Regions from separate parts of the Shewanella sp. WE21 genome, predicted to be linked through region 2. Evidence: predicted binding sites of a transcription regulator. Region 2 holds the regulator's gene; the other holds the start of a gene.
What was found. The regulator MetJ, encoded in region 2, represses methionine synthesis genes. The targets are predictions, from matches to a motif close to TAGACGTCTAGACGTCTA.

Region 1: metK (methionine adenosyltransferase) is a predicted target of MetJ. The motif match lies at 13,112-13,129, and genes of this name have one in related genera.

What each region holds. Positions count from the first base shown of each region.
Region 1 is NZ_CP023019.1:793,350-810,124, forward strand. It holds gene CKQ84_RS03305 (hypothetical protein) at 1-989, opposite strand, end outside; gene CKQ84_RS03310 (hypothetical protein) at 1,085-1,639, opposite strand; gene CKQ84_RS03315 (helix-turn-helix domain-containing protein) at 1,632-2,381, opposite strand; gene CKQ84_RS03320 (cytochrome C) at 2,811-3,632, shown strand; gene CKQ84_RS03325 (hypothetical protein) at 3,643-4,161, shown strand; gene nhaD (sodium:proton antiporter NhaD) at 4,355-5,824, opposite strand; gene CKQ84_RS03335 (YdiY family protein) at 6,057-6,794, opposite strand; gene fba (class II fructose-bisphosphate aldolase) at 7,000-8,067, opposite strand; gene CKQ84_RS03345 (phosphoglycerate kinase) at 8,289-9,464, opposite strand; gene epd (erythrose-4-phosphate dehydrogenase) at 9,599-10,615, opposite strand; gene tkt (transketolase) at 10,732-12,726, opposite strand; gene metK (methionine adenosyltransferase) at 13,172-14,323, shown strand; gene CKQ84_RS03365 (hypothetical protein) at 14,480-14,965, shown strand; partial or broken gene CKQ84_RS03370 (transposase) at 15,043-15,369, shown strand; gene CKQ84_RS03375 (TonB-dependent receptor) at 15,507-16,775, opposite strand, start outside.
Region 2 is NZ_CP023019.1:2,550,929-2,567,703, reverse strand. It holds gene CKQ84_RS11175 (c-type cytochrome) at 1-476, opposite strand, end outside; gene CKQ84_RS11170 (DUF2955 domain-containing protein) at 702-1,730, opposite strand; gene CKQ84_RS11160 (HlyD family secretion protein) at 1,983-3,041, opposite strand; gene slyA (transcriptional regulator SlyA) at 3,050-3,523, opposite strand; gene CKQ84_RS11150 (methyl-accepting chemotaxis protein) at 3,747-5,648, shown strand; gene metF (methylenetetrahydrofolate reductase) at 5,705-6,592, opposite strand; gene CKQ84_RS11140 (bifunctional aspartate kinase/homoserine dehydrogenase II) at 6,810-9,203, opposite strand; gene metB (cystathionine gamma-synthase) at 9,215-10,378, opposite strand; gene metJ (met regulon transcriptional regulator MetJ) at 10,591-10,905, shown strand; gene CKQ84_RS11125 (sulfite exporter TauE/SafE family protein) at 11,040-11,783, shown strand; gene nrfD (NrfD/PsrC family molybdoenzyme membrane anchor subunit) at 11,890-12,837, opposite strand; gene CKQ84_RS11115 (4Fe-4S dicluster domain-containing protein) at 12,840-13,406, opposite strand; gene phsA (thiosulfate reductase PhsA) at 13,419-15,701, opposite strand; gene CKQ84_RS11105 (pentapeptide repeat-containing protein) at 16,132-16,775, opposite strand, start outside.

The sequences.
Region 1 (16,775 bases), 1.8 Mb from region 2:
ATAAACTCAAGCCATACCAACTGCTTAGCGATAACCGCCTGACTCGTAGTATCCCGTAAAATGCGGCTCCAACGTGGTCGACCCCGCTGAATAAATCGCCACATGGCATTGCGCACATCGTCCTTAAAGATTTCCCTGAAACCATAGATCACAGCCAAAGTCAGCACTAGTGCAATAGTAAAACCACTAAAGGCGCCCTGCGCTTGAATTATCAACGCAGACACCACCAACATCACTAACGCGGTCGCCAGTCCTGTCGTAAACTTTTTAAGGCCAATCCCTAAAGGCTTTAACTCTTCTTTGAGTACCACCCCTTGTTGAATTAAACGGCGCAATAACAACATCTTATTAGAGATACGGTTAGGATCTTGCTTAGTTTGCGCTGAGTTGTACTTATGCTCATCACGATAGGCACATTCATTACGGCAGAGCGTGAGTACCCGCTCTAAAATATCGTTGAAATCACTGGTACGAGTTGCATAAGCGAGCACTTTGAGTAACTGCTGCTCACAAAACCAAGACAAGTAGTTATCAGCATTTTCAAAGTAAGATTTCCATTTGGGATCACCTGGTTCGTTACGACGAAACTTTTTCAGCAACTGGGCAATTTGTTCGCGTAATTCGTCGAGGGCAAAATAAAAATGGGTTACATCTGTGATTTGATTGAGTTCTTTAACATCGTTTTCAACCGCAACCGCAAACTGATAGGCGAAGAGATTTAGGTACAACCTGAATTCTTCAACAGTACGGCGATTTAAACTGGCAAAACGCCCCTGCACCAGAGGTAAGTGCAAGCCTTCTGAATAGTATGAGCGACGTCCAACTATTGAGCTGTAGTAGTACTCTTCTTCATTGAGCGTGCGCGAGCCTATGCCCATTTCCTTAGGTAAAAAGAAATAGAGATCAAGCTGACGATTATCGCCCTTTTCCATCTGATGGCTGAACTTAATCGACAGGGATTCTTCTTGCTTTACACGTATCTTAGACACAACACCCTTTTCATGAATCCCTCACTGGAGACTCACCACAGTAATCACAAATCAATGAGCACTAATCTTAACTGAAATAAACTCAAATTCACTGATTAAATTCGACTATTTACGATTCTGCATCCACAAATGGTATTGCTAGGCTGAAAAAGGACCACGGCATAATCTTTGGTGTCATCCATATCTAACACCTCGATACTGAGATTGTGCATTTCTGAGTCATTAAAATGTAAGCTGCTGATATAGGATAGATATTTCATATGTTCTGGCCAATTTTTTTGCTTTTCAATTTCAGATTCCGTTTTCGTTTTAACGGTAACTTTATAGGTCATGCTATTGGCCTCAATACTGTCGACTTTGCCTTGCATTAAAATATTGCCCGCACTCGTACCGTCAATATTAAAGTAACGATAATTGATCTGCGTATTGTCAGCGGCAATCAAAACATCCACGAGTAGGTAAAATTTACCGTCACTGCTAACACTCGCGCTGCCGCTAGGATTGGCACTAGAATGGCGGTCGAATAATTCAGAGCTGCAATTTAAAATCATCGTCTGATTGGTAGCCGACTGTTTGTATATCACACCGCAGGCCATAATCAATGCCGACAAGATAACAATATTAATCGTCCACTTTAGCCATTTAGCCACAGATGTTAACCTCCTGCAGCCAAGCAGCATCGATGAAGGTTTTCGGTCGAGTGAAATCACTGATTTTAATATTACGGATCACTGACTGACCGAGTTTTTCGCCTCGAAAAGTAATATTAAGCACTTGTTTATCATGGGACAAAGAAGCATAGACATCAGCCCAATCACTTTGACCGCAGGCGATTAATCCTGCACTTAAGCGCTCACCTAATTCGAAGAGTAAAGTGTTATTAGTATTGGAATCAGCAAATAAGTGTAATCGTACTTGCTGGCCAGAAGCCAAAGGTAATATTGAGGTCATAAGTGCTTGGGTTGGCTTACTGTGATCCGTATGATTCAAATAAAACACCGAAAACGCTAACATAAACCCAAATAACACTAAGGCACTCCACAAAGGCACTGTGTGCAATCTGAGGTAATTAACACCTCTAAACTCAGTCCCATTAGATGGCTGTAGTAAATAACCTTGGCCTTTCACGGTTTCAATCAAGCCCTCATATTGAGGTCCAAGAAAGCTGCGAAGCATAAAGACAGCACGGGCCACAGAGGTATCAGTTAGCGGCGGATGTTTTCCATCCCCCGTCTTCAGCATGTGCTTAGAAACCAACTTACCTTGATGCTCAACAAGCAAATTAAGTACTTGTAACTCGGCTCGAGGAAGATGCCAAGATTCATCGCGAGACAACTCAATCAGTATGCCTCGTTCCCGATCAAACCTGCAGTCTCCCAATTGCATCAACATCCACTCAACTCCATAAAAACATAAAGTTAAGTCTATGCAAACTAACTAATGATTAATGTGATCTTGCTAACCCAAGTCAGCAAATAGTTAATTTTCGTGAAATTAACCCCAAGTTCAGCGCTATTAGGCAAAAACATGCGTTAACTCACAGGAATAAATGCCATTTAGCACATGGGAAATTCGGCATAAATTTACATAAATACAACAAATGTCGGGACAATGAGCACCTTGCAATCTATTTAGCTAATTAAAATGCAGAATTTAAGTCGGTTAATTCTATTGTGGTGACGCTATTTACCGCTCATGTAAAAGGCAAATATCCTCCGGCGTAAATCACAATATTTATCTCAAGCATGCTTAGAATTTACGCCATCAATTTATCTTTAGCATTTGATAAATAGAAGTAATCCTACATAGAGGAAATACATAATGAGCATAAATAGACGTCAAGCATTAACTCGTATTATTGGTATTAGCACCGCTGCGGCAGGTGCAACACTCATGGGAACATCGGTTCTCGCGGCAACGAATGCCGATGGTCAATATCAATTAGCGATAGGAGAGAAACTTAAATACGTTCCACTTGATGCAATGGCAACAGCAAAACTGGCCTATGAAACGGGTGGTGGTTGTATGCACCAAGTTTTTCATGCCGTTGTGACTATGCTAGCCCAATCTAATAGTGCCGATGCAGACAAGTTCAAAACAATTCCAACGGCATTAGCCGCCTATGGTTTTGCAGGGGTAACGGGTCAAGGCACGCTCTGCGGTAATCTTAATGCGATAGGCATGTTAGTGAATATTTTAGATGACATTAATGGTCACAATAACGCCGTGATAGCTAATACCTTCCGCTACTACGAAAATACAACGCTCCCTTTATCTTCACCTGAATTTGTTACTGGTATTGGCTCGACAGCAGAAAAAACGGCTCTTGTGGGCAGTTCATCAAAAGCCAAGAGCGTGTTATGTCACTCATCTATCAGTAACTGGTCAAAGGCTTCTGGCTTACCATTCGCGAAAAAAGGTGAACGCTGCTACCGCTTATCCGCGTCTATGGCTTATTACCTAGTAGATGTATTGAATCGTGCCTATCAAGGGGAGAATATCGGCGCCCTTGTTGGTAGTAAGCCAACACCAGATGCGCAAGATTGCCAAACTTGTCACGGTAGCACTAGCACACTAGGCTCAGCGGCAAGTGTAAAAACAGACATGGAATGCACCACTTGCCATACAGGGCATTTCAATTAAGGAGACTGTGATGAAATACCCATTACTCACATTGACCCTCGCGACATTAATGCTCGTAGGATGTGGCAGTGACAGCAATAACACTGAGCCTGAAACGCCGCAGCCACCTCCCGTCGAAAATGCAGTAAACATTGATGAAGCAACGCAAATAAATCTCAAGCTTGAGCAATTTGACTCGAGTACAGGGACAATTCAATTTTCACTGACGGATGCGCAACAAGAAGCGATCACTGCGGCGAAAACCTATGATATTTACTATTTTGGGTTCCCCGACAAAGCCAAGGAATCCTCGAATCCGAAGGCATGGAAACACTGGCATGTTACCCAAAATTATCGTTGCCAAAGTCTTGGAGAATGCAGCGGTAAATTAACCGAAGTCACAAGCGGTCAATATCAATTTGAGATAGCTGGCTTAGATTGGGCTCAGCAGGATCCAAGTGGTTCAGTGGCACAAATTAAAGTCGCGATTCAGATCTACGGTGCAAAAGCCAATAACGAGCTGGATTTAATCCAAGTGCTACCGCAATAATCCTTCCAATGACATATCCAAACAAATAGAGGCATCCATCGGATGCCTCTATTTTATTCATTGATATCTAGACGTTATGCGATTGAATTTTGTTAGCTCGATGTTGTTCGCTAAATAATTCGCGATATTATCCGCTACAAAACGACTCGCAAACGTCAATACAGCCCAAATGATGAATGCTCAGTACTTTTATTTAGAACATCGCGGCATTGAGCCACATATGTACTAAAATGCTCGCGATATAACCCAGCGCAATGACAGGTGTCCAACGCAAATGGGCACCAAAGGTGTAAATCCCCCTAGCTTGTCCCATTAACGCGACCCCTGCAGCACTGCCAATTGACAATAAACTGCCCCCAACTCCTGCGGTTAACGTTACCAGTAACCATTGGCCTAAGGCCATCTCAGGGTTCATCGTCAACACAGCAAACATCACCGGAATATTATCAACAACCGAAGACAACAGACCGATAGCCACGTTGGCATAGGTCGTATCCCAATTGGAATACAAAGCCTCAGATACTAAGCTCAAGTACCCCATAAAGCCAAGGCCACCCACACATAGCACTACACCATAAAAGAACAACAGGGTATCCCATTCAGCGCGGGAGATCCTGCTAAACACATCGAAGGGCACCACACTACCAAGCTGCTGAAGACGCTGCTCGTCCTGACGCAATTCAGCCTTTGCACGTTCGCGGGCAACGGAACGATTGAAGGTTTTACGCAGATAAAAACCAAAGAATTGTAAGAAACCTAATCCCGTCATCATACCCAATACAGGCGGCATACCTAAGAAGGAATGAGCACACACTGCCGTAGCGATTGTGAGTAAAAACAACGCAACAATTCGCTTAGCACCCGGCTTAGTATAAACATGCTCTTTTTCTGGCTCTGGCACAAAATGTGGAATAAACACACTCATAATGGCAGCGGGTAATGCAAAGTTCACTAAAGCAGGAATAAACAGATGGAAGAAATCGCTAAAGTGCACTAATCCTTTTTGCCACACCATTAAGGTCGTGATATCACCAAACGGACTAAACGCACCACCCGCATTAGCCGCAACAACAATGTTGATACAGGCTAGGGTGATAAACTTGCGTTGCCCTGCCCCCACCTTCATCACCACGGCACACATCAATAGCGCAGTCGTTAAATTATCTGCCACGGGTGAGATAAAGAACGCCATAAACCCTGTCAACCAAAATACGGTTCTTAGACTAAAACCACGGCCGACAAGCCAACCACGAATGGCATCAAACAAATTTCGCTCTTCCATAGCATTGATATAAGTCATCGCCACGAGTAAGAAGAGTAGAAGCTCAGCATATTCAAGCAAGTTATGTTTGAATGCCGCTTCCGACACTTCAGACATACCATTTTGTACATACACAAAACCTATCATGCCCCAGATAATCCCTGCCGCGACCAGCACAGGTTTCGACTTGCGTAAATGTAACGACTCCTCAGCCATCACCATTATGTATGCAAGTACAAACACAAAGACGGCAACATAACCCACACTCGAGGCGGTTAAATTAAGCCGTTCTATCCCTTCTGTCATAGCCCATGCTGCAGGTGAGAATCCGCTCAATATTGCAACGCAGAATAGACTCCAGAACGCCATTCCACTGCCTTTAAACAACCGCTGTAATTTCATTAAAGTTCATCTCTACGTAGGAAATTAGTCGAAAATTACCATAGCTTCGGCATAGTAAATGTTGATAAAACGCAACTTTCTATGCATTACCCTATAACCAAAGGCATTTAAAACATTAATTTTTGTATAACTACAGCGATAACTAATAAAGAAACATTTAACTTAGTCTAAAAAGAGCCAATAAAAAAGCACCTCAAAGGTGCTTTTTAGTTTCTAAATCAGTGTCACAGCATTAGAAGGAATATAACAAGGTCATATTGGTTTCTGTATCTGTACTTTTCTTATTATCCAACGGCTCGCTGTTATAGCGCACAATAATGGCAAACTTCATTGCTAATGCACCGATAATATTCGCCGTTAACGAAGTTTCAGAGCGGGCATCGAGCTTATCACCGTAATCTGCAACGAAACGTTGTTGGAATTTAGAGGTGTCAGTGATTTCGCTTTCAAAGTTGATCACGCCGTGAGCGACGACGCTGTCATTGGTGTCATGGCCTTCGATAAGTGCTTGCTCTGTATCAAGACGCTGATAGATATAACCTGGACCGACTTCAACATCTAAAAAGGTCTTACTAGTATCATAGAATCTATAACCATAACCCGCTGCGCCAGATAGCGTGTAATCATAACCTGTGAACGGATCAACTTCATAATTACCGTTAGCAAACAAGTAGCTACGATCTGTCATCTTGTAGTTACCTTGTGCGCCCGCTAAATAGCGTTTCGCGGTAACAGAACCTGTATCCTCTTTATATAAACCTTCGAGTAAGTACTGATTCTCCCAATCGCCAAGCTCATGCTTAAGATTTAAACGCCCTTTGAATGATGAGGTTTCAGTGTTACCTGTGGTTAAGGTTGCACCAAGCTCAGCTTCACCTGCGAATGTCTCATCGCCTTTTACAAAATCGGCCCCAGCTGTCGCCATAAAAGGTGCAGTCATTAATAGTGCTGCGGTCAGTACTTTCTTCATGTTTATCCGTTCCTGTTCCGTTAAATCCAATCCCTATAAATATCTGTTCGTCCCAGCGATGCTGAATAAGCACATATTAATAAGGGTTAGTATTTTCCCCTGAAAATCTGCGCGATATTAACATTTACGATTAAAAAATGAAAATTGCAGCTATTTTAAGTATAAAAAAACCCGCTTTAGCGGGTTTTTATCTCAGCGATAACGCTTACATATTGATCTTAGGATCTAACGCGCCAGACTGATACGCTTTATACATTGCTTGTAAAGACAATGGCTTAATCTTTGATGCTTGACCTGCACAGCCGAAAGCTTCATAGCGAACCGTACAGATATCGGCCATGGCTTCCATTGATGCTTTCAGGAATTTACGTGGATCAAATTCACTTGGGTGTTCAGCTAAGAATTTACGAACGGCACCCGTTGATGCTAAACGTAAGTCGGTATCAATGTTGACTTTACGTACACCGTGTTTGATACCTTCTACGATTTCTTCTAATGGTACACCGTAGGTTTCTGGGATCTGACCACCATATTGGTTGATGATCTTTAGCCACTCTTGTGGCACAGAAGATGAACCGTGCATCACTAAGTGAGTGTTAGGAATACGCGCATGAATTTCTTTGATGCGGTCGATACGCAGTACATCGCCTGTCGGTTTACGACTGAACTTATATGCACCATGGCTAGTACCGATAGCAATCGCGAGTGCATCAACATGGGTATCGGCAACGAAACGCGCCGCTTCTTCAGGGCTAGTCAACATTTGATCGTGACTTAAAATACCTGATGCACCAACACCATCTTCTTCGCCAGCTTGGCCAGTTTCTAAGCTGCCTAAACAGCCGATTTCACCTTCAACTGACACACCACACGCATGGGCAAATGCCACTGTACGACGGGTAACATCAACGTTGTACTCGTACGATGCAGGCGTTTTGCCGTCAGCCATCAAAGAGCCGTCCATCATGACGGATGACATGCCTAATTGGATAGAACGCTGACAAATATCAGGATCGGTACCGTGGTCTTGGTGAATACACACTGGAATATCTGGGTACTGCTCAAGAGCCGCTGCCATCAAATATTTTAAGAACTGTGGGCGAGCGTATTTACGCGCGCCAGCAGAAGCTTGCACTATCACTGGGCTGTCTGTTGCTTCAGCGGCCTGCATGATGGCACGCATCTGCTCTAAGTTGTTAACGTTAAACGCAGGCACACCGTATCCATGTTCTGCTGCGTGATCAAGTAGTTGTCGTAGGGAAATTAACGCCATTTTTTAACTCCAATAATAGGGTGATATCTATCACCGAGGTCGCTATCGTTTGGATGGATTTTTATACCCGCATTCAACTCTGTACCTTAAATAAACAACTTAAATTAAGTACCTTAGATGAATACGGGCGGTTTTTTATAATTTTTTACTTTTATCAAAGCTTTGATGTTATCAGAGCTTATCGCGGCGTCTTATGCGCCGCGTTTTTTAAAACTTAATGATTAAGCGCCGCGTTTTTCTAACATAGCAACAGCTGGTAATTCTTTACCTTCGAGGAACTCGAGGAAAGCACCGCCGCCAGTCGAAATGTAAGACACTTTATCGGCAATACCGTACTTATCAACCGCAGCCAAAGTGTCACCACCGCCTGCGATAGAGAACGCTTTTGAATCAGCAATCGCTTGGGCGATACGCTTAGTACCTTCACCGAATTGGTCGAATTCGAACACGCCCACAGGGCCGTTCCATACGATAGTGCCTGCAGATTCGATGATTTTAGCCAGTGCTTCAGCGCTATCTGGACCAATATCGAAAATCATTTCGCCATCAGCGACTTCGCTAACCGATTTTAACGTCGCTGTCGCAGTTGGGCTAAACTCGCCCGCAACGACCACATCAGTCGGCACAGGAATATCGGCGCCACGGGTCTTAGCATTGGCCACTAAACGTTTAGCTTCGTCGATCAAATCCGCTTCATACAGTGATTTACCAACATTGTAGCCCGCCGCAGCGATGAAAGTATTGGCAATACCGCCGCCAACCACTAACTGATCGACTATGCCTGAAAGACTTTCTAGCACGGTCAGCTTAGTCGACACTTTAGAGCCACCGACAATCGCCACCATTGGACGCGCAGGGTTATCTAATGCCTTGCCTAAGGCATCTAATTCTTGTGCCAGTAATGGACCGGCACAGGCGATTGGGGCAAACATGCCCACGCCATGGGTCGATGCTTGGGCACGATGTGCTGTACCGAAGGCGTCCATCACATAGACATCACACAGCGCAGCCATTTTTTTCGATAAGGCTTCGTTGTTCTTACCTTCACCCACGTTGAAACGCACGTTTTCGAACACAACCACTTCACCCACGGCAACGTCAACGCCATCTAAATAGTCGGTCGCTAAACGCACAGGACAAGACAGGGCTTTTGCCAAATAATCGACCACAGGTTGCATAGAATATTCAGCATTGTATTCGCCTTCGGTCGGACGACCTAAATGCGACATCACCATCACAGCCGCACCTTTTTCAAGGGCCAACTCGATAGTCGGTAGAGAGGCGCGTAGACGTGCGTCACTGGTGACGACGCCATTGCTGACAGGGACATTGAGATCTTCGCGGATAAGCACGCGCTTACCTTGTAGATCCAGATCTGACATATTGATAATTGCCATGGTAACGCTTCCTTTTATAATCAAAAAACAAACTTTTTCACACATAGCCGGTATGAATTGACTGCCGCTCGGCGCTCGACATCCCGTCGAATTGGCATAAATTCAGTGACCCACAAGTGAATAATCTACTTTTATCAGCCTCGCTTGGCCGCAATCATCGCCAAACTCGTATCTAACATACGATTGGCAAAACCCCACTCGTTATCGCACCACAGGAGTAACTTCACCAACTGACCGGCGCTCACGCGGGTCTGGGTACCATCGACAATACTGGAGCGCGGATCATGGTTGAAATCACATGAGACTAAGGGCTCATCAGTATAGCCTAAGATGCCGTTAAATCGCCCATTGGCGGCTGATTCCAGCACCTGATTGACTGTAGCAATATCGACGGTTTTCTCTAAGGTCACGGACAAATCGATGGCGGTCACGTTGATGGTGGGCACGCGCACCGAAATCGCCTCAAACTTATTTTTCATGTGCGGCAAGATCCGCTCAATACCGCGGGCAAGCTTAGTGTCGACAGGGATAATCGATTGACCAGCAGCGCGGGTTCGACGCAAATCATCATGGTAAGCATCAATCACTTGCTGATCGTTCATCGCCGAATGGATAGTGGTAATGGCACCGCTTTTAACGCCAAAGTGGCGATCGAGCACATCGATCACTGGCACGATACAGTTTGTGGTGCAAGAAGCGTTGGACACCACAGTGTGTTCGGCGCGGAGTAAATCGTGGTTTACACCATAGACAATCGTGCCATCGACATCAGCTGAGGATGGATGACTTATCAGCACTTGTTTAGCGCCGGCGTGAATATGGGCTTCGCAGCTTTGACGATCGACTAATACGCCTGTGGCTTCATAGACAATGTCGATGTCCATCTCGTGCCAAGGGAGTTTTGCCGGATCGGGCTCGTGGAGGATTTTTATCGCATCGTCGCCAATCAGCATATGATCATCAACAAGCTTCACTTTATGCGCAAACCGACCGTGGGTGGTGTCGTACTGGGTCAGATGAATAATGGCTTCAGGTTTAGCTAATTCATTAATCGCGACAATCTGCATTTGCTGCCGTTTTCCAGACTCATATAAAGCTCGGAGAATAGAGCGGCCGATACGGCCATAACCATTGATAGCGACTCGGATCATTGAGGTCTCAATTTCCTCTTAATACAAAAACGGCCTGCAAACGATTGCAGGCCGCATTATACAGATTAACACTTAAAAAGTTTAACCTTTTGTATTGAATCTAATCCCTTGAGCGATTAGCCCAATGATTTTGCAGCATTCAGCACATTTTCAACGGTGAAACCGAAGTGATTCAATAGCACGTTACCCGGCGCAGACTCACCAAATGTGGTCATGCCCACAACTGTGCCTTCAAACCCGACGTACTTGTACCAGAAATCGGTATGCGCCGCTTCAATAGCCACACGTTTAGTCACTGCACGTGGTAATACAGATTCTTTATACGCGGCATCTTGCTTATCGAACTCAGTTGTCGATGGCATAGAGACGACGCGAACGTGTTTACCTTGCTCAGTCAGTGCAGCGGCTGCATCCATTGCCAATTGTACTTCGCTACCAGTTGCGATCAGGATCAGTTCTGGTGTACCCGCACAGTCTTGCAGTACATAAGCACCTTTAGCCACGTTGGCTAATTGCTCAGCGGTACGCGCTTGAGCTTTCAGGTTTTGACGGCTGAAGATCAGTGACGTAGGTGCATTACGGCGCTCAATCGCAGCTTTCCAAGAAACTGCCGTTTCTGCCGCATCACATGGACGCCATACGGCCATATTTGGCGTCATACGCAGGTTAGCTAATTGCTCAACTGGTTGATGCGTTGGGCCATCTTCACCTTGACCGATAGAGTCATGGGTATAAACGAAGATGTTTTGAATACCCATCAGCGCCGACATACGGACTGCGTTACGAGCATATTCCATGAACATCATGAACGTTGCGCCGTAGTTGATGAAACCACCATGCAGCGAAGCACCGTTCATAATGCCGCTCATGCCGAATTCACGCACGCCGTAGTAAATGTAGTTACCAGCTGGATCGTCTTGAATACCTTTAGAACCTGACCACAGTGTCAAGTTAGAACCCGCTAAGTCAGCAGAGCCGCCTAACAGTTCAGGTAACATAGCGCCAAATGCACCGATAGCATTTTGTGAGGCTTTACGGCTCGCAATGCCTTCGGCTTTGTCCTGTGATGCTTGCACGAATGCCTGCGCTTTTTCTTCGAAATCGGCCGGTAATTCACCTTTCAGAACGCGACGCTCATATTCAGCAGCCAGTTCTGGGTGAGCAGCGCGATATGCTGCAAACTTCTCGTTCCACGCTGCTTCACGGGCAGCACCGGCTTCTTTGGCATCCCAACCGGCATAAACGTCAGCAGGGATTTCAAATGGTGCATGTGGCCAGCCAAGGAATTCACGGGCGGCTGCGATTTCTGCATCGCCTAGTGGCGCGCCGTGACAATCGTGGCTGCCAGATTTGTTGGGTGAACCAAAACCGATAATGGTTTTGCAGCAAATCATTGTTGGTTTATCGGTAACGGCTTTAGCCGCTTCGATAGCAGCACGGATTGCCGCGCTATCGTGACCGTCAACACCGGCAATCACATGCCAGCCGTAAGCTTCAAAACGTTTTGGTGTATCATCGGTAAACCAGCCTTCAACATGGCCATCGATAGAAATACCGTTGTCATCCCAAAATGCGACCAGTTTACCTAAACCTAAAGTACCGGCTAATGAACAGGCTTCGTGGGAGATACCTTCCATCAAACAGCCATCGCCGAGGAAGCAGTAAGTATAGTGATCAACGATATCGTGACCATCACGGTTAAACTGTGCCGCTAAGGTTTTCTCAGCAATCGCCATACCGACAGCGTTGCTGATGCCCGCACCGAGTGGACCCGTTGTGGTTTCAACACCTGGGGTGTAACCGTATTCTGGGTGACCCGGTGTTTTAGAATGCAATTGACGGAACTGTTTTAGCTCTTCAATTGGTAATTCATAACCAGTCAGGTGAAGTAAAGAGTAGATCAGCATTGAACCGTGACCGTTAGAGAGGATAAAACGATCTCTATCTACCCATTTCGGATTGTTCGGGTTGTGCTTAAGGAAATCATTCCACAGCACTTCAGCAATATCTGCCATACCCATTGGGGCGCCGGGATGGCCTGAATTTGCTTTTTGAACTGCATCCATACTTAACGCACGGATTGCGTTTGCGAGTACTTTACGGGAAGACATGCTCTCTCCTGCTTGTTTGTGGGGTCTAGCGGGCAATTTGGATGCATATTTTCCCCTACATGCCAGTGTGACGCAAACTAAAATTGCCATTCACTCAGCAAAAGATGGCCGAATATGTACCCAAACAACCTGAAGATGCAGGATTCAGGTAGCTTGAGTATATAAGTCGCAGAAACAACCCTGTCACTTTGCTGGCGTTTACTTGAGAGGACATAGCAAGGATCACTTGTAATGGAGAAATAAATTTCTCAAAAACATAGCAAACTTAATACTATGAAATATAAGAAAAATAACCTATTTATGACTGAGCGTAGTCGTTTTCAGGTCACAATCTGAGAGGATTTTTTATTATCGGGGGTGATCGGCAATCGGATTTAAACTAAAATAGCCGTCTAGATGTAGATGCTTCTACACGTTTGAATGCTAACGACGAGATTTTCCTACTATGGCAAAGCACTTGTTTACTTCTGAGTCGGTCTCAGAAGGTCATCCCGATAAGATTGCAGATCAGATTTCTGATGCTGTGCTAGATGCAATTCTGGCTCAAGATCCAAAAGCACGCGTAGCGTGTGAAACTTATGTCAAAACCGGCATGGTATTGGTGGGTGGTGAAGTCACTACCTCTGCTTGGGTTGATATTGAAGAAATCACCCGTAAAACGGTGCGTGAAATTGGTTATACCCATTCAGATATGGGGTTTGATGCAGACTCGTGCGCAGTATTAAACGCCATTGGTAAGCAATCACCCGACATTAATCAAGGTGTAGACCGCGCAGACCCTGCAGAGCAAGGTGCTGGCGATCAAGGGTTAATGTTTGGCTATGCCAACAACGAAACCGACATTCTGATGCCTGCACCTATCACCTATGCCCACGCATTAGTGAAACGTCAGTCTGAAGTCCGTAAAAATGGCACGCTACCTTGGTTACGCCCAGATGCGAAAAGCCAAGTCACTTTTGCCTATGATGATGGCAAAATTGTCGGTATCGATGCAGTTGTGTTATCGACTCAACACAGAGATGACGTTTCACAAGCCGACTTAATTGAAGGCGTGATGGAAACCATCATTAAGCCAGTATTACCGGCTCAATGGTTAAACAAAGATACTAAGTTCTTTATCAACCCAACTGGCCGTTTTGTTATCGGTGGTCCAGTAGGCGATTGCGGCTTAACGGGTCGTAAGATCATCGTTGACACCTACGGCGGCATGGCCCGTCATGGTGGTGGCGCATTCTCTGGTAAAGATCCATCAAAAGTGGATCGTAGCGCGGCATATGCTGCCCGTTATGTGGCAAAAAACATAGTTGCAGCAGGTCTTGCTGATCGCTGTGAAATCCAAGTGTCTTACGCTATTGGTGTGGCAGAGCCGACTTCTATCAGCATCGAGACCTTCGGTACCGGTAAGGTGTCTGAAGAAGTGCTGATCAAGTTAGTGCGTCAACACTTTGAACTGCGCCCATACGGTTTAACGGCCATGCTAGATTTAGCACGTCCAATTTATCAAGCGACCGCCGCTTATGGCCACTTTGGTCGCAGCGAATTCCCATGGGAAGCGACTGATAAAGCCGAAATATTGCGCGCTGACGCGGGTCTATAGTCTTAATTCATTTCAATTTTTACACTTAAGACCCATAAAAAAACCGCTATCCAGCGGTTTTTTTATGTCTGACATTTAGTTAGATTAATAGTGCTAAGACAAATATGGCAAGATAAAAAGCAGCATATACACAGACCATTAGAGTGCACTGATCCCATGACCGATAACGCCATCTTATTACAGCAACTTCAATCTTGTGCATGGGCAGCCAACGTAGGTCTGCCAGAGGAAACAGCAAAGACATACGGTACATTAGAGGAGATCGCCGCTTTTCTTGAATCCGATCCTGAAGCCTTTTTTGAAACACCTTACGAAATCCACTATGAAAGCCTGTGTGTAACAGACCATGACTTGGCAAATTCGTTAAAAACAAAGGCAGTAGTAAATGATGTGCATGCTTGGATTTCTGACAGCGAAGTCGATGAAATTTCTAAGTCAGCTTACCTCTCCACTTGGAAAATTATTCCCGTTGCAGAAATATGCGCGCTGACATCCGATGACGCTAATACGCTCGCAACACTGCTCCTAGCTGACGTTAAACTTTCAGCCTTTACGAGTGAACGCCTATCTTGGTATCTCTGTGGAAGAATACCCTTTGGTTATATTGGTACTTATCCAAACGGACAATGGCTGATTCTGTAGGCTTATACGCTAGCACCTTTAATTTTTCTGACTTCATCTAGGGTCTATTGAGCTTTCGAGAATGATTTTTAGAGAGCATGCCAAGATTGATACTAACCAATGCACGCAGGGAAACGCTATTTCATTTAATGAACAGCACAGGCCGTGTTTATGATAAACCTGAACTATAGACAAATATTCGAAGGCATTCTTTACCACCTTCTAACAGGTATCCCTTGGCAAGATTTACCCAAAGAGTTGAGCCATTGGAGTACGGTCTTTAGACGGTTTTATTTATGGTCTAAAAAGACATTCAGGCCTATTTATTCAAAGCTTTAGCGAAAATGGCCGACACGGAATGGGTCTTTATTGATGGCTCGATAGTGCGGACTCACCAGCACAGTGCAGGTGCACTGAGTAATGAGTAATGAGTAATGAGTAATGAGTAATGAGAGTTACCCTATTGTTTAATTGATAGTGGATACCTTTATCAAACGGGTAACTCTCAGTTTTATCTATCGCCCATGAATATCAAATAATGACTAATGCACAGAGTATTAGTTTAGAAACGTACATTCATACCAACCCAGAAGTTACGGGCCTTATCTTTGTTATTAAAATCATCAACGTAAGATGCTGTGTATCCGTTTTGGCCATTATCGTCAGAGACACAAGTGGTGCTAGTGTCACTACATTCGGTGAAGACAATATCGTATGAAGTAAAATCTTTATCAAACAAGTTATTTACTCGCATGTTGAAGGTGACAAACTCACTCGCCTGATAAGAACCACCAAGATGGAACACGTTATAACCTTTATAGTAGAGTGCAGCATCATTAATGATATCCCAAGAGCGATAACGTTTAGCACGGTATTCTGAGGTCAAGAATACGTTAAATGAGTCGGTCAACTCCCATTTTAATGTCGCGTTTGCCATATGCTTGGCACTGTTCCCGAGTGGACGGCCTTGCTCTGCACCGCTTTTCTGCTCGCTATCTGTGTAGGTATAATTAGCATTTAACGTTAAGGCATCTAGAATTTCCCAACGTCCCGCGAGCTCAGCACCTTGAATAGTAACTTTATCTATGTTGACTGTTTTGCTACTGACTGCATAACCTAAATCAGCATATTCACCCGCATCGGAACATTCTATGCTCGTACCTTTACCACAGGGTTGTGAAGCAATCTTATCGTCAAAGTCATTTTTAAAGATAGTGACGTTAAAATTATGGCCATCTGGATGGGACCAATACAGGGCGACTTCGCTGGACACACTGGTTTCAGCTTCGAGATCTGGGTTACCAAATTGCGGTGAGGTTCCTTGGCCACCAAAGCCAACGACACCATCATACAATTGTGTGGTTTTAGGTGTTTTAAAACCTGTGCTCACCCCACCCTTTACAGTCCACTCATTATTAATGGTGTAAACGCCGTATAGACGTGGGCTGAGTTGGTTGCCAAATATTTCATGATCATCATGACGTAAACCCGCAGTAACAGATAAATCAGAAGTCATGCTCCATGTATCTTCAGCAAAAACAGACCACATATTGTGTTCTTGTACTGCGCCCGGCGTACCTTCTTCCATACCAAATACACCGTCTTTCAACTCACCACGAATCACCTGCGCCCCCGTCACTGCGACATGATTTCCTGCAGCTTCAAATGGAATATCGAGTTTCATATCAAGCGTATATTGATTACTTGCCATTTCGCGTTTAGGTCTAGGCAGGAAAGTGGATTCAGCAATCGCTTTACGTTCGGCTTCAGTCATGCCGGTGTAATCCCCTTTACCATCAATCATCTGCAGTAGTAATACTCGTTCAGCAGT
Region 2 (16,775 bases):
TGACCTGCTAAGCGAGGAAATAAGCCGCCACCTAATGCAGAAGGACCATGGCAGGTCACGCAGGCTGGTAAACCACGGGACCAATCACCTTGATAGGCTAAACGAGCAGTATCGTCATTAAAAACAACTTGTTCACCGCGGATAACAGGCTTGACGTCATTGGCAGGCTTTGCAGAAAAATAGCTCGACACTTGCTCAATACCGTCACCTTGGAGCGTCATTGCCATCGGCATCATGGTCGCGTTTTGGCGAACGCCTGCTTGGAAATGCTGCAATTGTGTCGAGATATATTCTTTAGATAATCCCGCTAATCGAGGGCCAAGTGGTTCAATACCCTCACCCGCAGCCCCATGACAAGACACACATAACTGTGCAGCTTGTGGCATAACGTTCATCGATTGTTTGTCAGAAGGCTCGGCGGCAGCGGCATAGCCGCTACATAGCGTTAAGCCTATGACTAATGTTTTAATCTTCATGTTCTATCCTTGAAGAGAATTAAGCTCTAAAGCATAGGGGTTATTGTTATTTATGTTTGTGCTCACACACTAAACCCATTTTAAAATCAGCCGCTCATTTTTAAAACAGCCAATAAATGAGCCTTAACATTCATTAAGAGTCACTTATTGTTCAATTCAAACGGGATAAATTTACCTTACTCTGTACAAGGTTAAGCTGCAAGCCTTCAAGACTTAATGGCCTGCTCAATAACCAAATCGCGTCGATTCAAAACGATTCAATAACTTATGTATCAAATAGCATAAAAGTAACGTGCCAACGATAGCGATTAAAATACTGCTCACTCGGTATAAGGCACTGAAGATTAAGTCGTTACCTGGGGTCAAATACTGCCCAAACAAAATCCCTAACGTGGTCATAGCACCAAAACCCACGCCAGAGCCATTCGCCTCGCGCACATGGGCTTGGCTAAAAATCATCAGTCCAATCCACAACAAGGGGACAACTAACATCAATAGCCCTGACCAATCATAGAGCAGCAACTGCACGAATATCCCAAACGACACCCCCAATAGGGTGCCTATGGCGCGCTTACGGGCATAGTCGAGTGCACCATTCCAATGCATGGGAAACAATAGCAGAAGAGTGGTCGCTTGAGCCGACATCGAATCCCGCAGATCAAATATTTGGAACACCAGAAATGATGCCGTCGCTATGGTCGCGCCAAGCAAGGCTTCGTGGCGCATTCGATGCGGCGCCTTAGGCCCAGGTTTGTAAGCTGCCCTTGGTTCCACATCGGGCCAGAGTACCGTCATAGCGTAGGCGATAACAACTGACAGTGCTGTCGCCCAAAAATTACTGAAAACTAAGTCGTTTAAGTCAACGCCGGGATAGCTTGCAAAGTGCAGCATGATACTGAGACTCAGCACACCGCTGGCACCAAAGAGAAACAAACTGCCGCGGGACATGGCCGCAAAGCGGTATAAAAATAATAGGAAAACGATGGGAGTCATCATGCCGGGATGGCTGCCAAAGAAACCGCCGAGTAACCCAACCTCTAACCCAGCCATGGCAGATGAAGCTAATAATTGGCGCATAGCATGGCCATTCATCACTGGCACTAATCCGAGTAGTAGCATAGGTGTCACAGTGAAGAAGACTCCATTGCTCCAACCAAAAATTTTACACAGGGTAAAACCTAAGGTCGCGCCAGTCGCAATCCGTAAACACTGGCGTAAATCGTTGGCCGTCAATGGGCTATGGCGTAGTAACATGCTCGTCGCCTTGTTCTATCGATACATTAAATGAGGATGTTTAGCTGGCTTATGCTGCGTTCACACTTATGTTGCTTTGAAGCGTTCACTCAAGCCACTCGCGGCAAATACAGATAAGTACTAATGGATATGCCGGTAAATATGCTGGTAAATATGCTGGTAAATATGCTGGTAAATATGCTGGTAAATATGCTGGTAAATATGCTGGTAAATATGCTGGTAAATACGCTAGTAAACATTCTAGTAAATAGGCTAGTAAATATAGTGCAGCAGGCTGATTGCTTTAATTTGCACCTTAGCGAGCATGCTAAACAGGCTATTCTCGGGCAGCAGTTGCACGGTCGCGCGCGCACCGGCTGGTAAGCTGTTCATTGCCATACCATCTAACACTAGATGTAATCTCAATCTTTGGGCATCACGTACCCAACGGTCCGATTCCTGTGGCGCGGCTAAACGGCCATTGGCATCGAATTGCCCTGCACTCACGCCCGCATCAACACTGCTCACCGTCGCCCGATATAAACGCCCAGGTTCGCCATCGAACGCAATCAAAGCGGTCGAAGAAGCATTCACGCCACGCAGGCTCTTCTCGCGAAAATCGGCAATAATATCCACTTTATCCGATACCACGGCCAACAGAGGTTGCCCCACGGTCGCAAAACTACCGACTTCTAATTGCAGGTTAGTCACTATCCCATCTTGATCGGCACGTATTTGGGTGTAAGACAGATTAAGCTCGGCTTGAGCTAAATGGTTTTGCGCCTGACGCACTTTAAGATTCTCTTCGCCATAACTGCCACGACTCACTTTGAGTTTTTCTAAACGCGCATTGGCGGCAAGCAAATTGGCTTCAGCAGCTGCGGCATCGCTATCGGCTAGCTCCTTTTGCTGCTGCGATACGCCATGGGTGGCATACAGGGCATCGAGACGTTTAGCCTCGCTGCGTTTTTGTTGTGAGGTGGTTTTATTGGCATTGACCTCGGCCTTAGCGGCCAGTAGCGAGGCATCTAACTCAGCATTATCTTGACGGGCTTGCTCTAAGGCCAATTTAGCTTGCGATACCGCTAACTCATAGGGCGCGGGATCGACTTGAAACAGCAAATCGCCTTTGGCAACCGCTTGGTTATTGGTCACGGCTATGGTCTGAATTTTACCGCTGATCTGCGGTGTCACTTTAGTCACTACACGGGTCGCCATGGCTTGAGGCGTCAATGGCATCATAGTGTCGGCCAGCATGAAATAGCCAAAAACCATCACAAAGCCAAACATGGCAAATTTTACTAAACGGGCAAACTGTTGATCCGGTGTCATCTTCTTTCTCACAAAAGGGTGTCTGTAACCTTGGTTAATTTGGCGCTTGCGTTGTCGCTGATCAGGCTAATAATGCGTTCAAATTCGCTCAACTCTTCGGCACTGATCCCGCCTAATAACTCACGGCGCACTTGAATAATCCGCGCTTCCATTTGCTTTAAAACATCTAATCCCGCTGGCGTCAGGCTCACAATCCTTGCCCGCTTATCTTTGTCACAACAATGACGCTCGACTAGACCTTGCTCTTCTAATTGCCCTAAGGTGCGCATTAGCGAAGCCAATTCAATTTCCAAGGCATCGGCCAACACTTTTTGGCTCACGCTGTCGCCTAAACGCAGTAATTTCCACAATGCTGTCCAACGGGGATGAGTTAATCCTAAAGGTGCCAGCTCAACATCGGCCACGGTACGCCACAGTCGATGCAGACGGCCTAAATGCTCCGCCAGTGATAACTCTTTTAGTCGCTCTAATTCTTTTTGCATCTTGCCCACCCACTTAGTTAGCGTGCTAAGCATTATACTTAGTTAGCAGGCTAAGTAAATATTTAGGCCCAAAATAGATCTGTGTCCAAGGGCACGAAACGAGCGTAAGAGGGAATAAATAACGTAAAAAGGTTCGCGCCCTCTCAAATCTTATCAAGTTGTATCTCTATAATATCAAACGGATAAATTGAGTTGATTTGCACATGAATTGGAGGCTGTTTTGATAAATCTAAAAATTAGTACGAGGATCGTTATTGGGATCTGTCTATTACTGTTAACAGTAATGAGCTTTATCATGCCGCTCGTTCTCTCTGAATTCAGTCGCCAAGTTGCAGAATCCGAGCAAAGAGAACTCCATAAGATCTATGAAACCGCTGTTGCCGAGATAGCCTCATCGGGCAAGTTAGCCGAAGCAATGGCAACCATCATCTCACTCACACCAGAAGTTCAAAGCACCTTTGCAACAGGCGAGCGTGATGAACTCACCACCCGTACCTTACCTATATTCACCCAACTTAAGCGCGATTTTGCGGTTCAGCAATTCCAATTTCATAGGCCACCAGCCACTTCTTTTCTACGCTTGCATCGTCCCGAAAAATTTGGCGATGATCTCACCAGCATACGCAAGACCATAGTGGAAACAAATAGCCAAAAGCGCCCTCTTTATGGCTTGGAATATGGAGTGGAAGGATTAGGTATTCGTGGTTTAGTTCCAATGACTTACAACGGGCAACACACAGGATCAGTTGAGTTTGGCATGTCCTTCGGTCAACCCTTTTTTGATAATTTTAAACAAGCCTATCAAGCAGAAATTGCCCTCATCTTGCCAGATGATTCTGGATATAAGTTATTTGGCGCTACATTCACGCCTGATACCCAAGCGACAGATGAACTCAATAACGTCATCCAAGGCCATGAAGTCATACGCACTATTTCCTTAAATAACAAAACCTATGCTCTGTATCGCAACGCCATAAAAGATTACTCAGGAAACGTGTTTGGCGTACTCGATATTGCGATGGATAGAACCCATTCAGAACAAGCGATAGCAGATATTCGCCTTAAGTTGATCCTTATCGGTTTAGTGGCTCTGGTCATTGGAACTGCCATTGCTTGGTTTATTGCCAAAGGAATTACTCGCCCTATCGCTGAAACCACCCAAGCCATGAATGATATCGCTGAAGGTGAAGGCGATTTAACCCGCAGAATCGCGGTAAAAGGTAAGGATGAAATTGCTGAATTATCGATGGCATTCAACCGCTTTGTAGAAAAAATCCACAACACAGTTTCCCACGTCGCCGACTCAACAAGCCTGCTCGCCACCTCTGCTGAAGAAATGTCGAGCATTACGCGGGAAACCCAGAAGATGGCGAGTCGTCAGCACCTCGAAACCGAGCAAGTTGCCACCGCAATGAATGAAATGGCCGCAACGGTTCAAGAAGTTGCCCATAACGCGACCGATGCGGCCGATGCCGCCAATCATGCCAATGACTCAACCGAACAAGGCAAATTGGTTGTACAAAAAGTGGTAACCACTATCGCCATATTGGCCGAGGAAATAGCCACAGCAGCGAGTGAAATCAATGAATTAGAGCGTAATACCGCTGAAATTGATTCTGTGCTTGTGGTTATCCGTAATATTGCCGACCAAACTAATTTACTCGCACTCAATGCGGCAATTGAAGCCGCAAGGGCGGGAGAACAAGGTCGAGGGTTTGCAGTCGTTGCCGATGAAGTACGCACTCTGGCGAGTCGCACTCAAGCATCTACGGCAGAAATTCAGCAGATGATCGAAGCGCTTCAGCATAAAGCTAAGTCTACAGTCAATGCGATGGAAACCAGCACCCGCACCACCCAAAGCTGTGTATCCCAAGTTCACCAAGCGGGTGAAGCACTCGAAGCCATTACCCATGCGGTTTCCACCATTAGCCAGATGAATATCCAGATCGCCAGCGCTGCAAATGAGCAATGTGCGGTTTCGGCTGAGATTAATAAAAATGTTAATAACATCAATGATATTGCGACCAATGCGACAGATAGTGCGGTACAAACCGCACGCGCTGGCGATGAACTTGCCCAACTCGCAGCCCGTTTAACAACTTTATTAGCTCAATTTAGAATTTAAACAAAACAAAACGCCGCATTCTCTGCGGCGTTTTTATTAGCTTATTTTATAAAGTTTTATTTAGGACGCACGCCTAAAGTGTGGCAAATCGCGTAGGTCAATTCGGCGCGATTTAAGGTGTAAAAATGGAAATCCTTCACGCCTTCGCGGGACAGCACTTTCACCATGTCGATGGCCACGTTTGCCCCCACCAATTGGCGTGTACCCGCATCGTTTTCTAGGCCGTCGAATTGCTTATGTAACCAATTCGGTAACGACACATTGGTCATACCCGCGAAACGTTTTAGCTGGGTAAAGTTAGTCACAGGTAAGATGCCCGGCACAATTTCAACGTCGATACCGGCGGCAACGCAGCGATCACGAAAACGCAGGTAAGATTCCACATCGAAGAAAAACTGGGTAATGGCACGGCTAGCGCCCGCATCAATCTTACGCTTAAGGTTGATCAAATCCGCCTGTGCATTGCTCGCATCGGGATGCACTTCTGGATAGGCCGCAACGGAAATATCAAAGTCAGCCACTGAGCGCAGCAAACGCACTAAATCCACCGCAAAACGGGTTGGCTTGGGGCTGCCTGCGGGCAAATCACCACGCAGTGCCACTATGTCACGAATGCCCGATTTCCAATAATGCTTAGCCAGTTCTAACAGCTCTTCATCGCTGGCATCCACTAAGGTTAAGTGCGGCGCGGCAACGAGGTCGGTTTCCTGTTGGATACGTTCAATCACGCCATGGGTGCGGTCGCGAACACCTGAGTTAGCACCGTAAGTCACAGACACAAACTTAGGATTCAGCGGCTCTAAACGACGGATAGAGTTCCACAGGATCTGTTCCATTTCGGGGGTCGATGGCGGGAAAAACTCAAAAGAAACATTAATATCGCCATTAAGCTCAGACAAGCTCTGGTTCAGCGATTGTGAATGTTGTGCGTGATGAAAAGCCATGTGTATTTCCTCAACCGCCCTTGGCGCTACTCTTTGCTAGTATGAATTAGTTCAAATGGACGTTTGGACGTCTATATGTCCATATACTAGAGAAACTGAGATGTAAGTCAAGCCCAAAAATACCCATAAACCGCATTTAATCTCGGTTAATTCGATAGATTTATTCTAGCCAATAAAAAAGGACTCGAAGGAGTCCTTTAAGAGGCTTGATACCGCGTTATTCCTGCAGCAGATCGCGACAGATCTGGGTCAGATCCGACTGCACCGCCGCCGCTGTCACTTCGCGTCCAGCGCCCGGTCCACGGATGATCAGCGGATTACCTTGGTAGAAGACACTGCGGATCACAAACACATTATCACCAGGGGTTAAGTTGGCGTAAGGGTGATGGGTATCAATCCACTGCAAACCCACCTCGGCCTTGAGCTCTGGGCCGCTGTTGTCTAAGGATGCCACATATCTGAGCACCTTATTTTGCTCCGCCGCCGCACCATACTGTTGCAGCAGATCGGCATCTAACTCGGCAATGCGGGTGAGAAATTGATCTAAGGGAATATCCGCCAAAGCGGCTGGCACGAGTGAACGCAGTTCAATATCTTCAAGCTCGATTTCAAGGCCAATTTCACGGGCCAAAATAAGCAGTTTACGCTGCATATCACGGCCGGAGAGATCGTCGCGGGGATCGGGTTCAGTAATACCTAAGCCTCTGGCTTCAATTACTAATTCTGAAAATGGCTTGCTGGTATCGTATTTTTCAAATAACCAACACAAGGTGCCAGAGAAAATCCCGCCTACCGCTTCAACACTATCACCGCTGTTACGCAGATCATTTAACGCGTGTTGGATAGGTAAACCTGCGCCACAGCTGGCGTTATAGCGCCAAAACAAACGACGGTTACCCAGTTGCTGCTTTAACTCTCGATAGAAAGGCAGTGGACCCGAGCCCGCAAGTTTATTCGCGCTCACCACATGGATGCCACGCTCGAACAATTCTGGATATTGCAGCGTCAAACTGGCGCTGGCACTGATATCTAAGGCCACCAGCTCATCGCAGTTAACTTGCTCTAATTGCTCGAATAAATGTTCATACTGCCAAGGCGTTGCTTCAGTATTAAACTCTGTTTGCCACGCGGCAAGATTAATGCCAGTGGATTTAATCAAGGCTTTACTCGAACTGACTAAACCGACTAACTCAACACTAGCTTCGAGTTCATGGTCTAGTGAGGGTGAAACCGACTTAAACAGATCGATCCAAGCCTCACCGATATTACCCACACCGAGCAGCAGGACGCCAATGCGTTTACGCGGGCCAGCGCAGCGACGGTGAACTTTTTGGGTTAACAGATTCACCTGTGACTGGGGCACTAACGTCACTAAACTTAAATCGCCACTGAACAAAGGTTTAGCATCACGGCTCAGTAAACGCGCGAAGCTGCGGCGATAATGTTCGGCGTCGGCACTTACTAATGCGACTAAACCAAAATCTGTGTTGATCTGCTGCTCGCTGATCCCTAATGCTTCTGCCTCGGCATCGAGTAATCTTTGAACTTGTTTTTGATTCTCAGCGGTATAGGCAAGTTCAACCCTTTGATGGGCAGAGGTCCAATGGGCCAATGGCGTTAAACCTGCGGCGATCAATAGATCTAATAAACGGGTTAACTCACCCGTGAGTTTAAAGCCGAACAGGACAACAGCATTAAGATTAGTCACCACAGGCGCGCTCGCCGACGAACTGTGGGGCGCGATTAAGGTAAAGTCGGTGTGGGACGCATAACTTGAACGCACCGCTAAGCTCACTTCGGTATTGAATAACGGCTGCAAAGTGCGCGAATGCAATACTGGCGAGCCCAAACGCGCTAGGCGATCGGCTTCGGCAAGTGACATACTTTTCAGTAACTTGGCATCGTTGATTTTATTAGGATCGGCGTTGAACACCCCTTCCACATCGGTCCAAATGGTCACGCGCTCGATATCGGCGAGACTAGCAATCAGGCTGGCACTAAAATCTGAACCATTACGGCCAAGTAATAGGGTATCGCCACGCTCGTTAGCACAGATAAAACCTGTGATCACTAAGCGTTCATTTGGATGCGCGGCTAATAGGGCTTGTACTTTAGCGCGGGATTCTTGTACCCGAATTTGTGGCACAGCGGCTTCATCGGCCACTAAAATTGAACAGGCATCCACATGGCTTGCTGCCACGCCAGATTCGCGCAGCAGCGCCGCCATTAAACGTGCCGACCAACGTTCGCCAAAGCTCACCACATGGTTGATTTGGTATTCGTTGCGCTCATCTAAAGACAACAAGCTGATGAGTTGCGCTTTATCAGTGGCCAAACGCTCACGCAGATCTCGGGCTTGTTCATTCGACAACAACTGCTCAATCAACCCCTGTTGGTAACTGATCAGCACTTGTAATTCTTCTTGCCATAGCTGACCCGCATCACGCAGCGCTAATAATTTATACAGGAAATTCGTGCTTTTACCCGCTGCAGAGACCACCACGAGATCATCACTATGACCGTGGGTTAACAGGATATGGGCGACTCGGCGATAACAATCGGCATCCGCTAAACTGGAGCCACCAAATTTATGTAAGTGACAACGTGCCATCTATTATTCCTCTACTGACAAGCCGCAACGGCGGCTAATCCTGCTTGAATATCTGCAACTAAATCGGCGGCATCTTCAATACCCACCGATAGACGCAATAGGGTGTCCTTAATACCAGCCTCGAAGCGCGCCTGCGGCTCCATGGCTCTGTGGGTCATAGTTGCGGGCACGGCCACTAAACTTTCGACGCCACCTAAACTTTCCGCCACGCTAAATAAGCTGAGTGCACCTAAAAAGGCCACCACTTCGGCCTCACCGCCTTTGAGCTCAAAACTCAGCATAGCGCCAAAGCCCTGTTGTTGCTTGGCCGCAATGGCGTGACCAGGGTGATCCGCAAGACCGGGGTAATAGACTTTGCTCACCACAGGGCTTTGGGTTAATACCTCAATAATACGCTGGGCATTGGCTTGATGCTCGCGAATACGCACCGCTAAGGTACGCAGGCCGCGCAGGGTCAGATAACTGTCGAAGGCTGACCCCGTTAAGCCTAGAGTGTTCGACCACCAATGTAAGCTTTCGCCGATTTGCGCGTCTTTGGCGACCACAGCGCCGCCGACCACATCGCTGTGACCATTGATATATTTAGTGGTGGAGTGGATAACGATATCCGCGCCTAACAATAGGGGTTGTTGCAATATTGGCGATAAAAAAGTGTTATCGACCACCACCAGCGCGCTGACCTCATGGCTCGCCTTAGCAATGGCTTCGATATCTACCACACGCAATAACGGGTTCGATGGGGTTTCGAGCCACACCATCTTAGGATTCTGCGCAATGGCGGCGGCTAACGCTTGGCTGTCGGTTTGGTCGACCACAATGAGCTTAAACTGGCCTTTCTTCGCCAAGTTGGTAAATAAACGGTAGGAACCACCATAGCAATCATGGGGCACAACTAATAGGTCATCGGGGCCGAGCAAAGTAGTCACTAAGGTGATGGCCGCCATGCCAGTGCACGTCACTATGCCAGTGGCGCCCTTTTCTAATTGCGCTAATGCTTCGCCTAAAATGCAGCGCGTTGGGTTGCCTGAACGACTGTAATCGAATTCGCGGGGATTTTTATGACCATCGAAGGCGTAATTAGTCGACAAATAAATCGGTGGCACAACTGCGCCATATTGAGTATCGCTTTCGATACCCTGACGCACTGCCAGTGTGGCTAATTGACGCTCTGCCATGGGTGGACTCCTAAATTCGATAGACTGATAGAGATGTCTGGACGTCTAAATGTACCTAAGCCCAACGCCATCGTCAATAGGCGTGAAGACGTTTAGACGTCTGAACATAAAGAAATCTGTTTGCAATCACAAAGAAATAGTAGCAATAATTTGACTGTTCTTTGTAAGGGTTTAAAATCTGCCCCGAATTTAGCGTTATAACAGGTGAGTCAATGACTGAATGGAATGGGGAATACATCAGCCCCTATGCTGAACATGGCAAGAAGAATGAACAAGTAAAAAAAATTACTGTGTCTATTCCGCTCAAAGTGCTTAAGGTCCTCACGGACGAACGTACTCGTCGTCAGGTCAATAATTTGCGTCACGCCACCAACAGCGAGCTGTTGTGTGAGGCATTTTTGCACGCCTACACTGGCCAGCCATTGCCCAACGATGAAGATCTGTCAAAAGATAATCCAGACAGCATTCCCGCTGAAGCCAAGTTGTTGATGGATCAAATGGGAATAGAGTGGGAAGACATGGAATAGCGACTCGTCGCTTTCAAAGTCATATCACAGTGCTCATCAATAGGGATCGTTAACGATCCCTTTTTGTTTATACCCAAGCGACTTCAAACTTTAAATTTCACCATCTTGAGTTGGTTTGGGATATAGGAAATCCTATGTTTTCTATGATAGATCCACAGACACTCGCCTTAGCCTCGCTGGTCGTGTTTCTGGGCGCATTAACCCAAAGTCTTATTGGGTTTGGGCTTGCGGTTGTCGCCAGTCCTTTGCTGTATATCGTCGATCCACAACTTGTACCTGCGCCTGTTATTGCTATGGGTTTCTCCATCGCCCTGCTGACCTTAGTGCGTGAACGCGGTCACTTAGAATTCAATGGCTTGCAATATGCGCTCCTAGGTCGCGTGCCCGGCGGTTTTATCGGCGCGAGTTTATTGCTGTTTGCGCCTCAACCCATACTGGGTTTATCCATCGCCGCCATTGTGACTGTCGCAGTGATCCTCAGCCTGTATAAATTCAGCCTGCCAGTGAATAAGAAAACCCTCTTCGGTGCGGGCGTGGTTTCAGGGATCTTCGGCAATATCGCCGCAATTGGTGGCCCGCCGATGGCGATTTTGTTAGCAGGCAAAGATGCCTCGCAGTTTCGCGCAGCCCTGTCGGCCTTCTTCATTTTTAGCTCCATGATTGCATTGGTCATTTTAGCGATCACTGGCTTATTAGAATTAAAACATCTTTGGCTGTCGTTGATGCTGCTCCCCTCAGTGATTTTAGGTTACTTAGTCGCAGGACGATTAGTGGGCCATGTCGATAAAGAGAAGACAAAGATGGCGACGTTAGTCCTGTGCAGTATCAGCGCCTTAGTGCTAACAGTGAAGTCGGTTATCGAGTTATTACCCCAATAAGCGTCCTGCTTGTACTGGCAAACCTTCTCAAGATTCAAACAATAAAAAAGCACTGACATTGCCAGTGCTTTTTCTTTATCTATCAATATGTAAAGCCAGCTTACACTCAGCTTAAATAGCTTTGCCCTGCGTACACAATAAAGTGTCTTAAAGCGAGTACGCCCGTTAAGCTCGCGCAGGCAACCATGATCATCGCGCCCTTAGTGTGGCGAGTCGCGGCGGGTAGCAGCATAAACAGCAATGGAATACCAAAACCTATACCGACAACGCCTATCCAGAACACGCTTGCCCATAACCCAGAAGTTAACGATGCTAAGGCCGCAGCCGCCGCGCCGCCCTTGAAGTACAAGGCGCAGAACAACATGAACAGGAACAGAATTTCAATCGCCATCACAGGCAATTCTAAACCGTGCATCTTCACTAAAGTTTTGTCGTGGCTGTCAGTCTTAAACATCAGCAACGCCAGTACCGCATTTGCCGCAGCGCCCGCCGATAAACCCGACACTAAAAACAGCGCAGGCAGTACCGCAGTGTTGAGCATAGGATAGGCATTCATCGCCGAAATCAAGAAGCCAGTGTAAGCCCCTACGCCAATGGCCAGGACAAACAACAATACTTCAATCAGCTTTCGAAATGGCATAAGTAACTTAGCGATAGGTGTTAGGAAACCCAAACCCCATTTTGGTAAGTCATCCCGCAGCACAATAATGGCGTACGCAAAAGCTAAGGGAGAATACGCCAGCAGCGCCAGCACCCCGATTGCCATCACAGACTGGAAGTTATAGTGAATTAAGATCAACCAAAAGTGGAATGGTTTGGTTAAGTCAAACACTAAACAAGCTAGACCTAAGCTAATTGCTACAGGCCCAATAATGGCTGCCGCCTTAAGAATGCTGCTTTCAGCTCCCGCGCTGAGTTCCTTATTCGCCCAGCGCAAACCAATGCCAATCAGTAAACTGCCCGCGGATAACCCCGCCATAAACAGGTAAACGGCGATGACCCAGTGCCAAGTGACAGGATCATATTGCGCCATGTCGCCCCAAGTATTGTTCATAATCAAATCCCCCCTCTTTTGGTAGGAACGCGATATACCCTAGGTTTAGTGCCCAAATGGGTTTTATCTTGGTAAGTGATTTTAGTGTTGAGCATGATGGCCACTTCACTGCGTGGATCATTGGCATCACCAAACACTAAGGCATCGGTTGGACACACAGTCACACACGCTGGCTCTTCGCCCCGTGCTAAACGCGTATCCTTACAGAAGTTACACTTATCCGCCGCCTTGGTTTCTGGGTTCATAAAGCGCACTTTATAAGGGCACGCTGCCACACAGTACATACAACCGACACACTTCTCGGTATGGATAGAGATAATGCCATCTTCACCCACATAGGCCGCGCCTGTTGGGCACACTTTAACGCAGGGTGCATCTTCACATTGCTGGCAAGATACCCTGTGATATTTGAAATGCAGATTGGGCATCTCACCAAAGGGGCCTTCCACACGCACTTGCAGACGAGTTACGCCTTCGGGTACGCCATTTTCACTGCGACACGCCACGTTACAAGCTTGGCAGCCGATGCACTTATTCTCGTCGTGCACCATTACATATCGTTTATTCATTTAAGCCTCCGATTAGCGCTTTGCCAGCGTGACGCCCGTGGTGTGCACTGTCATGCCACACACAGGAGCAGTAACGTGCGGCAGTAAGTTACCGCAGTGGATACCTTTGCCCGTTGCTCTGACCAACTCTTTGTTCTTAGAACCAAAGCCCATGTAAGCAAACACAGTATCTTGGCGGATACCCGGCGTGACTAAGGCATGGCCTTCTTCTGTGCCAACACTGCTGGTGAGGCGGATTGGGTCGCCATTGCTGATCCCTAACTTGCCCGCAGTAACGGGGTGAACCCACACAGCGTTATCCGACATCAGGTTAGCGAGCATAGGCACATTGTGGGTGGCGCCATTGGTGTGCACCGCCACTTTGCCTTGGATAAAGTACAACTCATCTGCTTTTTTAAGATTCACTTCGCGGAACTTGATCACCCCACGGCCCGGTGCCATGGCTTCGACTTTCGCGGAAGTGAGTTCAATCTTGCCACTAGGGGTTTTAAAGGTCAGTGCACTGGCGTAAGTGCCGTCTTCATCGGCTGGCCGCGCATTGGGGTATGCCTTAATAAACTCGGCAACCATCTTAGGCTCGCACAACATAATTGGCTTACCGAAGCTCACGAAACCTTCGTCTTTGATACGGCGCAGCAGGTCAGTGTCGCGGTTCACCTGCAGCATTTGCAGGGTTTCCATGTTTTCCCATGGATAGAACTCGCCAAGACCCATAGCCACACCCACATCCTTAAAGATCTGCCAAGAAGGCTTAGTATCACCTAAGGTTTCAACGACCCGTTGGCGCACATAATAGGCCGGATTTTTACCTGACTTATCAGCAATTTCTTCATCACGTTCAAGATAAGTTGACTCAGGTAAAATCACGTCCGCATAGGCGGCGGTTTCGCTGATATACACATCACACACGGCGATAAAGTCGAGCTTTTTCATCGCTTCAACAACGCGCGCCCTGTCTGTCATGGTTTGCATTGGGTTAGTGCGTGACATCACCCAGCCGTGTAACTGGTAAGGAACAGCGCTTAACGTGGCATCGAGAATGGTTTGGTAAACGCCGCCCGATGTCCACATCATGGCGTACTGTTCTTCCACCTGATCGATACGTTTCGCTGCTGGTTTTGGCATGTCTTTCACGCCAGGTTTTGCCAATACGGGCGCAACCGCTTCACCGGCAAGCTTGTTGTAATCACCGGGTTTCTGGCCGATATAAATCCCGCCCTTACGCTCGATGTTACCAATCAAGACGTTAGCGGCGTAAAGGGCGCGGCGCATCTCAAACTCTTCGGTGGTAAAGGTGGCTCTGTGACCAAAATCGACCACAGCATGGGGCGCTTTAGCGGCATATTCGTGGGCGATACGACGAATGTCTTTGGCAGGCACATCGGAGATGGTTTCAGCCCATTCAGGGGTATAGGCTTTAACTTCGGCGGCAAAGGCTTCGAAGCCTTCCACATAGCGCGCGACAAATGCCTTGTCGTAAAGATTATCTTCAATCAATACATGACATAACGCCAAGGCGACGGCCACGTCTGTTCCGGGACGAATGGCGTACCATTCATCGGCCTTGTCGGCCACAATGGAGAATCTTGGCTCGAACACCACCAGCTTGGCACCTTTGTCCATCTGCGCCGCCATCATGCCGCGGGTTTCGGACATATTGATGCCTTCGTACAGGTTATGGCCGAAGTTAATGATGTATTTAGAATTACTTAAATCACGTTTGACCTTAGTGCCAAAAATAGCCTTAGCGGCAATTTCATAACCACCTGGGCAAGTCGACGCGTGGGTAAAGGTATTTGGACTACCAAAGGCGGTCGCAAGGTGAAACAAATGCTTTTCTTGTGAGCCAGATTTTGACGAGAATGCCACGGCTTCTGGGCCATGTTCTTTTTTGATTTTATTGAGGTTTTCAGCGATTAATTTATAAGCCTCATCCCAACTGATCTCAGCCCATTTGCCTTCGCCGCGCTCACCGACCCGCTTTAACGGTTTAACGATACGCTGTGGATCGTACAATAAACTATGGCCTGCGCCGCCACGGGCACATACTTTACCGCCAAAGGATTTAGCGGCCTTGTTGCCACTAATGAAGACGTTCTTGCCCTCAATCACCCGCGCCGAAATCGGGCAGCGAGTCGAACACATTTCACAAATACTGGCAATGTCTTTGCCCATGCCCTTTAGCTGCTTATTCTCTAATGCCGCTAAGCTGCCCGGCAGCAGACTGGCCAGCGCACACGTGGCGCTGCTCGCTCCTGCTCCCTTTAAAAAGGTTCGCCTATTAAGCTCAATCATGGTTACCTCCATCACGCTCATCCCACCCGTCAGTCGCCACATTGGACGCCATCGAGCAGAGGTTTGCTCACTGATTTGATTACTTTTTTAGTTATAAAGCGTTAAAACAGTGCCACCATATCTTCAAAATACACGGCATACACTGAATACACTGCTCATCCACAGAGATTGTTATCCCGAAAGAGGTAGGTGGGTATTGTGGTAAACCACATGGGGAAGCTCGGTGTGATCTATCGCAACTAAAACCTAAGACTGACCTTGAAATACGTGAATAAGATCAATAGGTCTTAAAAAACGGACAGAAAAAGCCGCCAGATGGGACAAATGGCGGCTTCAAAAACAAACAGATATTTCAGTAAATTGCGATAACACTCGTGGGATGAACATCACTATGCTGAGTGAAAAGCTGAGTAAAAACCTACCACAATCCTTAATCCATTAATTCTATATCGAGGCAGTTGAGCAGCCGAATCGCTTCATCGCGGCTAAACTTAGCGCCTTTGATTTTATTGTTAAAAATGTCGATATCGTAATTGGAGGCCTCGCTGAAATCCGCCTCCAATAATTGAGTTCGACCAAACAGGCTATGACTAAAATCCGTGTAGGTGAAATTGGCTTGATTAAAACTGCCCTCGCGAAAATCGACATCGTGGGCCTTGCACTCTTCGATGATAATTTCATCGAGGGACAAACCTAAAAATGAGCAATCATTTAGAATGCATTGCTTAAAGGAAAAGGGCGCGGCAAAGGATAAACGCGACCACGCGGCTCGGGTCCAATCGATACCGACTAACTTACACTCTTCAAACTCCACCCCGCTGAACTGACACTGGGGCACTTTTACTAAACTTAAGTTACAACGCACAAAGCGGCAATCGATAAACTTACACTTACGGAAAGTGCTCTCGCTAAAATGGCAATCTTGAAAGCAGCAATCCTCAAACTCGATGCCCTGTAGATCTTGTGCTAATTCCGACAAGCCATTGAACTGTTTTGATAAAAAACTATTGCCCTGCAAAGCCTCGCTTTGCGCTAGTTGCGATGGCGCAAGCACCGATTGTTTAAGCACTGGTA